One region of the Arthrobacter nitrophenolicus genome, then DNA from elsewhere that is predicted to be linked to it. Evidence: riboswitches for the same ligand, from Rfam matches in the RefSeq annotation. Region 1 holds a riboswitch; the other holds the start of a gene.
The links. A riboswitch is a leader RNA that binds a small molecule or an ion and turns the genes downstream of it on or off. The one in region 1 is predicted to bind S-adenosylmethionine.
Positions count from the first base shown of each region.

Region 1 (4,878 bases):
GCGCCCGCGCCTGACGTGGCGCGCGCCCTGGTGGACTACCTCGCGCCGGTGCTCGAGGAGCAGGGTGAGCTCGACCTGGCGCGGCAGGGCGTAGAGGCGATCATCGCGCGCGGCACAGGGGCAGCGGAACAACGCCGGGTCCATGACCAGGAGCTGGCGGGACCGCCGCCTGAGGACATGGGGTTCGGTGCCGTAGTGAGGCACGCCGTGAACGTCACCATGCGCGGCAACCTTGACCTCTCCGAAGTCGATGCCGTTCCCGACCTGCTGCGGGTGCGGCAGGCCTAGCCGGACGGCAGCCGTGGCGTTAGGGAAGGCCACGTGCCATACTCGGCGCGTGGCGCCGTCGTACTCTTTCCATGCCGAGCTTTGGCTCTATCCCGGCGAAGCGGGATGGCACTTCCTCACGCTGCCGCCGGACGTGGCGGACGACATTGCGGAGCAAAGCGAAGCCGGGAACAAGGCCTTCGGCTCGGTCAAGGTCGCGGTGGAGATCGGCGGCCACCGCTGGGAGACGTCCATCTTCCCGGACAACAAGATGGGCTCATACCTGCTGCCCGTCAAGAAGGCTGTCCGGGACAAAGCGCGGATCAGGGCGGGCGACGCCGTGGACGTCCGGCTGGAGCTCCAGCCGGACGATGTACCGCGGGATAAAAGCTAGATCTGCTTCAGGGCCTGTTCGAGGTCGCGGATCAGGTCGTCGGCATCCTCGAGCCCGACGGACAGGCGCACCACGCCGTCGCTGAGCCCGATGGCAGCCCGCCCCTCCGGCCCCATCGCGCGGTGCGTGGTGGTGGCCGGGTGCGTGATCAGGGACTTCGAGTCGCCCAGGTTGTTGGAGATGTCGATGATCCGCAGCCCGTCCAGCAGCGCGAAGGCGGCTTCCTTGCCCGAGCGGCCGCCGGAGGGGGCAAGTTCCAGGGTGAGCACCGTGCCGCCGGCACGCATCTGCTTCGCTGCGAGGTCGTACTGCGGGTGGGACTTCAGCAGCGGGTACTTCACCCAGCTCACGGCAGGCTGCTGCTCCAGCCATTCAGCGAGCCGGAGGGCGGTGGCGGAAGAGTGGTTGACACGCAGCGCCATGGTCTCCAGGCCCTTGGTCAGCACCCACGCGTTGAACGGCGACAGCGACGGGCCGGTGTGGCGCATCAGCTGCTTGACCGGGCCCTCGATGTACTCCTTGGTGCCCAGGATGGCACCGCCCATCACCCGGCCCTGGCCGTCGATGTGCTTGGTGCCCGAGTAGACAATGACGTCCGCGCCCAGCTGGCCGCAGCGCTGGAGCAGGGGAGTGGCAAAGACGTTGTCGACGACGACGGTGGCCCCGGCGGCGTGCGCGAGTTCGCTGACCGCGGCGATGTCCACGATCTCCTGCATCGGGTTGGACGGGGACTCGAAGAAGACGGCGGTGGTGGGCTGGGACAGGGCGGCGCGCCACTGCTCCAGGTCCGGGCCGTCCACGAACACCGTCTCCACGCCCCACCGCGGCAGGATCTCATTCAGGATGACGAAGCAGGAACCGAAGAGCGAACGGGCGGCCACCACGCGGTCCCCGGCAGCCAGCAGGGCGCCCAGGGCGGTGAAGACGGCGGACATGCCGGACGCAGTGGCGAAGCATGCCTCCGTGCCCTCGAGCAGCCGGAGCCGCTCCTGGAAGGTTGCCACGGAGGGGTTGCCGTACCGGGAGTAGACGAAGCGCTCGTCCTCGCCGGTGAAGGCGCGTTCCGCAGCGGCGGCGGATTCGTACACGAAGCCCGAGTTCAGGAAGACCGCTTCGGAGGTTTCCTGGAAGTTGGTGCGATCCAGCCCGCCGCGGACGGCCTGGGTGTCGGGGTTCCAGCCGGCGGCGTCGTTATTGAAGGTCACTTAGTTCTTTCCGAGGTTGGTCGGCAGGCCGCGGTTCTTCCAGCCATTGACGGTCCGTTCGCCGTAGCGGTCCGGATCGCCTTCGAAGCCCTCCAGGACGTTGTAGGAGGTGAAACCGGCCTGCGTCGCGGCGATGGCGGCGGAGATGGAACGCTGGCCGGAGCGGCAGATGAACACCAATTCGGTACTGGAGTCTTCCGGCGCCTGCTGGCTCAGGTCCTTGAGGAAATCCGGGTTGGGAATGCCGCCGGGGAAGGTCCACTGGATGAACAGCGGATCGTTGTCCGTGGCCTTGGTGTCCGGGATGCCGATGTGGGCCCATTCGCCTTCGGTGCGCACGTCCACCAGGATGGCACCCTGCTCAAGCTTGGCCCAGGCTTCCTCCGGCGTCAGGTCTCCTGCGTAGCTCATGCGTGGCCCTCGCCGTCGAACTCGAGGTCCTCGTTGGCTGCTTCCAGGTCGTCAACAGCGGTGGCGACGGCGGCGTCCGCCGAGGCGATGGCGGCGGGCAGGACGACGGCCTGGGCCACGATGACGCTGGTGCCGTTGAAGGCTGCCGCCGGGCTTCCGTGCAGGACGTAGCCTTCGGCGAGCGCGGTGGAGATCCGCTCACAGAATTCACGGTTGTCCGGGCCGCTGATGAGGCGGTAGGACAGCTTTTCTTCGGGGGCGTCGGACACGACGGATCTCCTTCTCTCACGCTTGCAGCTCGAATCGGTCGATATGCCGAGTATTCACCTGAGGCACCCCGCCGCGGAAGGAGGGTTGCCGACCGGCCAGTCAGGGCTTGGCGCCGGTACTCATTACTCCCCAAAAACGTAACATCTGGCACCGGCGGCCGCATCGCCGTTGTCGTCATGTTGCGTAACTGAAGCGGAAACGCTGCCGGGGATGCGGTCGCGGTGCCCTTCCCGGGGGACGGCCGACGGCGGCATTACAGCAGGTGGGAGGGCTTTTTCTATCCCATCGCGGGAGGGGCGGCCCGATACAGTTCTTAGGGGGCAGCGCCCCGCCGTCGAAGATCAGCACTGGGGGTCCCTTTGAACATGCGAACAGCCGCGCCCTGCCGCCTCCGCCTGGCCTGGGCGTTCCTTGCCGCACTTGTTGTTGCATGTGTGGCAGCGGTCCTGTCGGCGGGGCCGGCCCGGGCGGCCGAACCCGCCCCGGATGCAGGGGAGCCGATGCTCGGCGTCGTCCTGGAATGGGGCGAGGACACTGCCGCGGGGTTTGCCGAGCGGCTGGGAGCGTCGCCGGCTGTCTTTGGACACGACATCGCCTTTCCGTACCGGTCCTCCGAGCAGAACGACATCAAGGGCTTCCTTGAACAGTCATCGCTTCAGGGGTCCCACGCCATGCTCACGGTCAAGCCCACCGTGCCGCTGGACCAGATCGACGCCGCGGCTGCCGGATCATTCGCTCGGGAAATCCGCCGGTTGACCGCACAGTTCCAGGGCCAGGTGCTGGTGCGGTTTGCCCCGGACATGAACGCCGGCTGGGTGGAGTGGGGCCAGCAGCCGGCCGCGTACCGGGAGGCGTTCCGGACAGTGTCCGCGGCGTTCAAGGATTCCGGCGACGGCCGGACAGTCATGGTCTGGGAGCCGTTCCTGGGCAAGGATTACCCCTTTGACCGGAACCGGAACGCCCCGGCTCCCGGCAGCGACGGGTTCGAACTGCTGGATACAAACGGCGACGGCGCCTGGGACGGGTCCGACAGCGCCTACGAACCGTACTATCCCGGTGATGACGCCGTGGACTGGGTTGGCCTGACGGCCTTCCACGACGACACTGCCGGCGGCGCGGCCGTCAATACCCTTCCGCGCGCCGGCGAGCTGGCGGAGATGCTGACGGCTTCAGGAGGCGAGAACTTCTACGCCACCTATGCCCAAGGGCGGAACAAACCGTTCCTGCTGCAGACCGCCGCTTTCTACAGCCCGGCCTCCGGCGGCGCATCCGAAGCTGAGATCAAGACCGGCTGGTGGGACCAGGTGGTAGGCACAGCCACCTCGGCGGAGTTTGGCAGGACGGCCGCGGTGGTCTGGGACGAGCGCACCAGCACCAGGGACACCGGCGTGGCCAGCATCGACTGGCTGCTGACCGGCAGCCCGGAGGTTGCCCGGGCGGCGCTGGAACGGCTGGAGGCCTCGCCCCTGGTGACCGGTCCCGTCACGGAAGTGTCCGCCGGCGGCAGCGGTTATGTCCGGGCCAACACGCTGGCCGGGCCTGCAGCCTGGACCGTGGGGGCCGCGCTCGTCATCCTCCTTGTGGCTCTGTGGCAGATTCCGCGCCGCGTCAACGCCGCAACGGCCTGGAGCTATACGGACCCGTCCGGCAGGGATTCCCGCGTGGACCTGCTGCGCGGACTGGCCATTGTGTTCGTGGTGGTCAACCATCTGGGCATGACGTCCCTGTTCCAGCTGCTCACCCAGGAGGCGGTGGGCTTCGTTTCGGGTGCCGAGCTGTTTGTCCTCTTCTCCGGCCTGGTGGTGGGCATGGTGTACGGGCCACGGGTGAAGGACGATTTTGGAACGGTCGTGGACCTGACGTCACGGCGCGCCGGCAAGCTCTACCTGACGGCGCTGATCGTCCTGGTGGGTGTCTTCCTGGCTTCCCTGCTGCCGGTGTTCCGTACCGACGCGCTCACCACCTTCGTGGACCAAGGGACCGGCGGGGCAGGGCACGACGGCGCCGGACGCACCTACGACCTCTATGCAGGAATGGAGTCGCTCTTCCAGTTCCCGGTGCCGCCCCAGGTGCTTCCCGCCATCCTGCTGCTGCAGTTCGGCCCGTGGCAGTTCAATGTGATGGGGTTGTACGTGGTGCTGCTGCTGGCCAGCCCCTTCATTCTTGCTGCCCTCAACCGGGGCAAGGCCGTGTGGGTGCTGGCCGGCACCCTGGCGGTCTACGCCGTCGGCGCCACTACGCGCTTCCGGCTCCTGCCGTCGCAGTTCGAGGACTCGTTCCCGCTGCTCGTGTGGCAGGTATTGTTCGTGCTCGGCCTGGTTGCCGGATTCC
Region 1 is NZ_CP174504.1:1,394,075-1,398,952, reverse strand. It holds gene ACJJV6_RS06605 (glutamate--cysteine ligase) at 1-288, shown strand, start outside; gene ACJJV6_RS06600 (DUF1905 domain-containing protein) at 338-661, shown strand; gene ACJJV6_RS06595 (O-succinylhomoserine sulfhydrylase) at 658-1,866, opposite strand; gene ACJJV6_RS06590 (rhodanese-like domain-containing protein) at 1,867-2,277, opposite strand; gene ACJJV6_RS06585 (DUF1737 domain-containing protein) at 2,274-2,546, opposite strand; SAM riboswitch class IV at 2,560-2,674, opposite strand; gene opgC (OpgC domain-containing protein) at 2,913-4,878, shown strand, end outside.

Region 2 (4,878 bases), 1.3 Mb from region 1:
CCATTCGGTAAAAGAGTAGATGACCTTGACGTAGTCCTCGATGGAGGAGGAGGGCGCGCTGGTCTTCACAGGACCAAGCCTACCGAATGGCCAGGGTGCGCGGCGGAACCGCTCATACTTTGACTGCCCGCCACGACAAGGTCAGGTACGGCAGCCCGATGGCTTCGTCCGCGGCATGCCCCAGGTGTTCATGCAGGTACCAGTCGAGGTTGGCGAGGACCTTGGCGCGGGTGGCTTCGCCGGCACGGAGGTAATAGCTGCGCGATTTGGTCAGTTCGATCAGGTCTTCGGTGCTGACGGTGTCGTGCCAGTGCGTCACGTGGCCCTCCAGTTGGCCGAATTCCGGACCCACCACTGGCCGGTGGCCGGGCTTGTAGACGTCCCCGGCGTGCATGATCCGCGAGAGCCGGTGTACCCAGGGGACGGTGGTGTCCAGTTGGTTCCAGACAAGCCCGAGGATGCCGTGCGGACGGAGGACGCGTGCCAGTTCAGTGCTCGCGGCAAGGGGATCACACCAGTGCCAGGCCTGGGCAACGGTGACGACGTCGAAGGCGGACGGCGGGAGGCCGGTGGCCTCGGCGGTTCCCAGGACCGCGGTGGCGCCGGGATAGTGTGCCTTCAGCTGGTCAAGCATGTCCGCTGACGGGTCGACGGCGGTGACGGCCAGGCCGCGTTCCAGCATCAGTTCGGTGAACTTGCCGGTTCCTGCGCCGGCGTCGAGCGCATCCCGCGCACCGGCGGGGATCAGCCAGTCCGCAGACTCCGCGGGATAACCGGGCCGGACCCGCTGGTAGTGCCGGCCGCCCTGCTCGAAGCTCTTTCCCAGCTCCCTGCGCCGCCCGTGATCCAGTCTGGGGCCACCCCGAACCACCTGCGGCCTCCTTCAGTCAATGCCTTGCGGTACCTTCCGAATTTACCGCATCAGCCGGACCGGTCAGTCGTCGGTGCAGGGAGCAGCGCCGGCGGTGCCCGGCGTGTTCGGGGCCCAGTGCGGGTAGGTGCGGGTGTCGTTGGCGGGAACCCAGCGTCCGGCGTCCACCACGTAGTCCCAGCCGAGCCCGTCCCGGCGCAGCTTGGCGATCCCGGCCAGGAGCCGCTCGGCATCCTCCAGCCGGGAACCCACGCCGAAGCTGGCGCGGAGCGAACCGGAAGGCAGGCCCAGCCGCTTCAGCAGGGGGTGTGCGCAGAAGCGCCCGTCCCGGAGGCCCACGCCGTGCTCGGCCGAGAGGTACGCAGCCACCAGGCCGGCGTCGTAGCCCTCAACGGAGAAGTTGACTACACCGATGGTGTCCGTGTCCGGGTTGGTGTCCTTGAAGATCTGGTGCACCGTGACGCCGTCGATCTCCTGCAGGCCCTCCACCAGGAAGGAACGGATGGCGGACTCGTGCGCGTGCCAGCGTTCCTGGTCCAGGCCCGCGATGACCTGGGTGGCCTTGGCCAGCGTGGCGGCACCCAGGACGTTGGGGGAGCCGCCCTCGTGGCGGGCCGGTCCGGTTGCCCAGCTGACGCCGTCGAGCCTGGCTTCCTTGACGGCGCCGCCGCCGGCAAGGTGGGGGGTCCCGGCGTCGAGCCAGTCCGGCCTGCCCACCAGGACGCCGGCGCCGAAGGGCGCGTACAGCTTGTGGCCGGAGAAGGCGACGTAATCGACGTCGTCCGCGCTGATGTTGATGCGCCGGTGCGGCGCCAGCTGGGCCGCGTCCACCACGATGCGGGCCCCGTGCTGGTGGGCCAGGGCAGCAAGGGCTCGGACCGGCAGGATCTCGCCCGTGACGTTGGAGGCACCCGTGATGGCCAGCAGGCTGACGCCACCCTGTTCCAGTTCGGCGCGCACGGCGTCGATGGTGCCGGCGATGGTGTCGGCAGCAACGATGCTGCGGTGGGGAACGCCCTGCCACGGCAGGAGGTTGGCGTGGTGCTCGATGTCCAGGTACAGGACGTCGCCGGCGGGCCGGCCGTCGGTGAGGGGCAGGCAGCCGGCCAGCAGGTTGAGCGAGTCCGTGGTGTTCCGCGTGAAGATCACGGAGTCGTCCGGGCGGCCGCCCACGAAGTCGCGGACGATGCTGCGGGCGTTTTCGTAGACCGAGGTGCTGATCTGGGACGCGTAGCCGGCACCGCGGTGGACGCTGGCATAGAAGGGCAGGATCTCGTTCAGGTAGGCGGAGACCACCGAGAGGGCGGGGGCCGAAGCGCCATAGTCGAGGTTCGCGTAGCGGATGTGGCCGCCCGAAATCAGCGGTGCCTGGATTTCCGCTCCGGTGACGGCTGCAAGCGGACGGCCGGCCAGCGCCTGGCGCTCGTCGAAGACGGATTCGGCGGTAATGGCGGCGTTGGGGGAGACGGTGGCAGTTGTCACAGAGACCTCACTTCAAAACAGGACTCCGGTATCAAGGGAATCCGCGCTTGCCGCATCCGCTCCGGACCGGCCTGGTCGTCACCCGGGGCACCCCACCGCGAATGGAGGGTTGCCGGCCAGCAAACCGGGGTTTTGCGCTGGCACTCGTGACCTGGTTAAGAGCGTAGAACATGGGGCGGCCAGGACTGAAGCCGGCGCAATTGTTAAGGCTTTTGTTACGTGCGGATGGAAATCTCGCCTTTCGGCGAAGAACACGACGGCGGACACCTCCTTCCGGAGGTATCCGCCGTCGTTTGTTCGGTTGCCGGGGTCTTTAGAGCAGGTCGTCCAAACCCGGGTTCAGCCGCTGCAGCACTTCCGAGTGCAGGATGGAGTTGGTGGCCAGGGCGTTACCGCCGAAGGGGCCGTCCTCACCCTCCAACGAGGTGAAGCGTCCGCCGGCCTCCACCACGATCGGCACCAGGGCTGCCATGTCGTACAGGTTCAGCTCCGGCTCGCAGGCGATATCCACCGAGCCCTCGGCCACCATGCAGTAGGACCAGAAGTCGCCGTAGGCGCGGGTCCGCCACACCGACTCGGTGAGCCCCAGGAACTCGTCCAGGTTTCCCCGCTCCTTCCAGCCGGAGAGGCTTGAGTAGGACAGCGAAGCGTCGGACAGGCTGGAAACGTTGGAGACCCGGAGCCTGGTGGCCGCGGCGAGTGAACGCCCCATGTAGGCGCCCATGCCCTTGGCGGCCCACCACCGCTTGCCGAGGGCCGGGGCGCTGACGACGCCGACCACCGGCTCGCCCTCGTCGACGAGGGCGATCAGGGTGGCCCAGACAGGGACGCCGCGGACGAAGTTCTTGGTCCCGTCGATGGGGTCGATGATCCAGCGGCGCGAGCCGTGGCCGGTACTGCCGAACTCCTCACCCAGGACCGCGTCGCGCGGACGGGAGCGGGAGAGCTGGCCGCGGATGGCTTCCTCGGCGGCCTTGTCCGCGTCGGTGACCGGCGTCAGGTCGGGCTTGGTCTCCACGTGGAGGTCCAGTGCCTTGAAGCGGCTCATGGTCTGGTCATCCACGGAGTCGGCCAGGACATGGGCCAGGCGCAGGTCATCGTTGTAGCTCGAAGCGGGTTGGATCATGGTTCCAAACTACCGTCTGCAGGCAGTTCTGCTGGGAGATCGGCGTTGTCAGTTGACGCTGCCGAGCTCCTTTGCCTCCTGCGCTTCCTCCCGCGGATCCGCTCCGAGCAACCGGCGCAGCGAGGCCAGCCGCGCTTCTCCGGTGGGTCCGGCATGGCCCGCGGCGACCCATTCATCCAGGCCGCAGTTAACGGCAGTTGCCGTGTGCTTGCAGCCGCGTTCGCAGGCGTCGGTGCCGGGTGAGAGGTCGGGGAAGGACCGCAGGATCCGGTCCGGGTCCACATGCGCCAGGCCGAACGAACGGATGCCGGGGGTGTCGATGATCCAGCTGCCCGGCGGGGCGTCCACCAGCCGCAGGGCCAGGGCGGACGACGACGTGTGCCGGCCCCTGCCGGTGACCGCGTTGACGCCGCCGGTGGCCCGCTCGGCTCCCGTGAGCGCGTTGACCATTGTTGACTTGCCGACACCGGAGTGTCCGAGCATGACGGTGACCTTGCCGTCCAGGTAGGACCGGAGCGCGGCAACTGCCGCGCTGTCCAGCCGGGCGGACAGGCCGTCGTCGGAGCGGGCGTCGATGCCGGACGCCTGGGTGTCGGCGGTGCGGCTGATGATCACGGGAAGGTCGAGGTGCGTGTAGTTGGACAGGAGCTCCGCTGGATCCTTGACGTCCGCCTTGGTCACGAGCAGGACCGGGTCGATGCCGGCGTCGTAGGCCGCCACCAGTGCGCGGTCGATGAAGCCCGTGCGGGGTTCCGGGTTGGCGGCGGCCACCACGATCACCAGCTGGTCGGCATTGGCCACCACGGCCCGCTCCACCGGATCCGTGTCGTCGGCGCTGCGCCGCAGGAGGGTTTTGCGGTCCTGGATCCGCACCAGCCGGGCCAGGGTATCGGGGTCGCCGGAGACGTCCCCCACGAGGGAAACGAAGTCGCCCGCCACCACGGGGGAGCGGCGCAGTTCCCGGGCCCGGGCGGCGATAACCGTACGCTCGTTCGCGGAGTCCTCGCCCACCACGGCCGTGTATCGCCCCCGGTCAACGGTGATGATCCGACCGGTCACGGCGTCGTCGTGGCTGGGACGGTCCTTGGTGCGGGGCCTGGAACCCTTCTTGTTGGGCCGGATCCGGACGTCCGATTCGTCCCAGGAGTCAGTGCGCCTGGCCACCGCTAGCCTTCCGCCCCGGTGCGGGCCTCCTGCTGCGGGGCACCGCCCTGGGCGAGCATGTCCGCCCAGATCCGGGGGAACTCGGGCATGGTTTTCGCCGTGGTGGCGATGTCCTCCACCTGCACTCCTTCCACCGCCAGGCCCAGGATTGCCCCTGCAGTGGCCATGCGGTGGTCAGCGTAGCTGTGCACGACGCCGGCATGCAGCGGGGCGGGCCGGATCACCAGGCCGTCGC
Region 2 is NZ_CP174504.1:93,365-98,242, reverse strand. It holds gene ACJJV6_RS00455 (metal-dependent transcriptional regulator) at 1-69, opposite strand, end outside; gene ACJJV6_RS00450 (class I SAM-dependent methyltransferase) at 113-871, opposite strand; gene ACJJV6_RS00445 (aminotransferase class V-fold PLP-dependent enzyme) at 935-2,353, opposite strand; SAM riboswitch class IV at 2,392-2,505, opposite strand; gene hisN (histidinol-phosphatase) at 2,667-3,479, opposite strand; gene ACJJV6_RS00435 (ribosome small subunit-dependent GTPase A) at 3,528-4,643, opposite strand; gene aroA (3-phosphoshikimate 1-carboxyvinyltransferase) at 4,646-4,878, opposite strand, start outside.
Region 2: linked by a shared signal. The riboswitch ahead of ACJJV6_RS00445 (aminotransferase class V-fold PLP-dependent enzyme) and the one ahead of ACJJV6_RS06585 (DUF1737 domain-containing protein) in region 1 are both predicted to bind S-adenosylmethionine.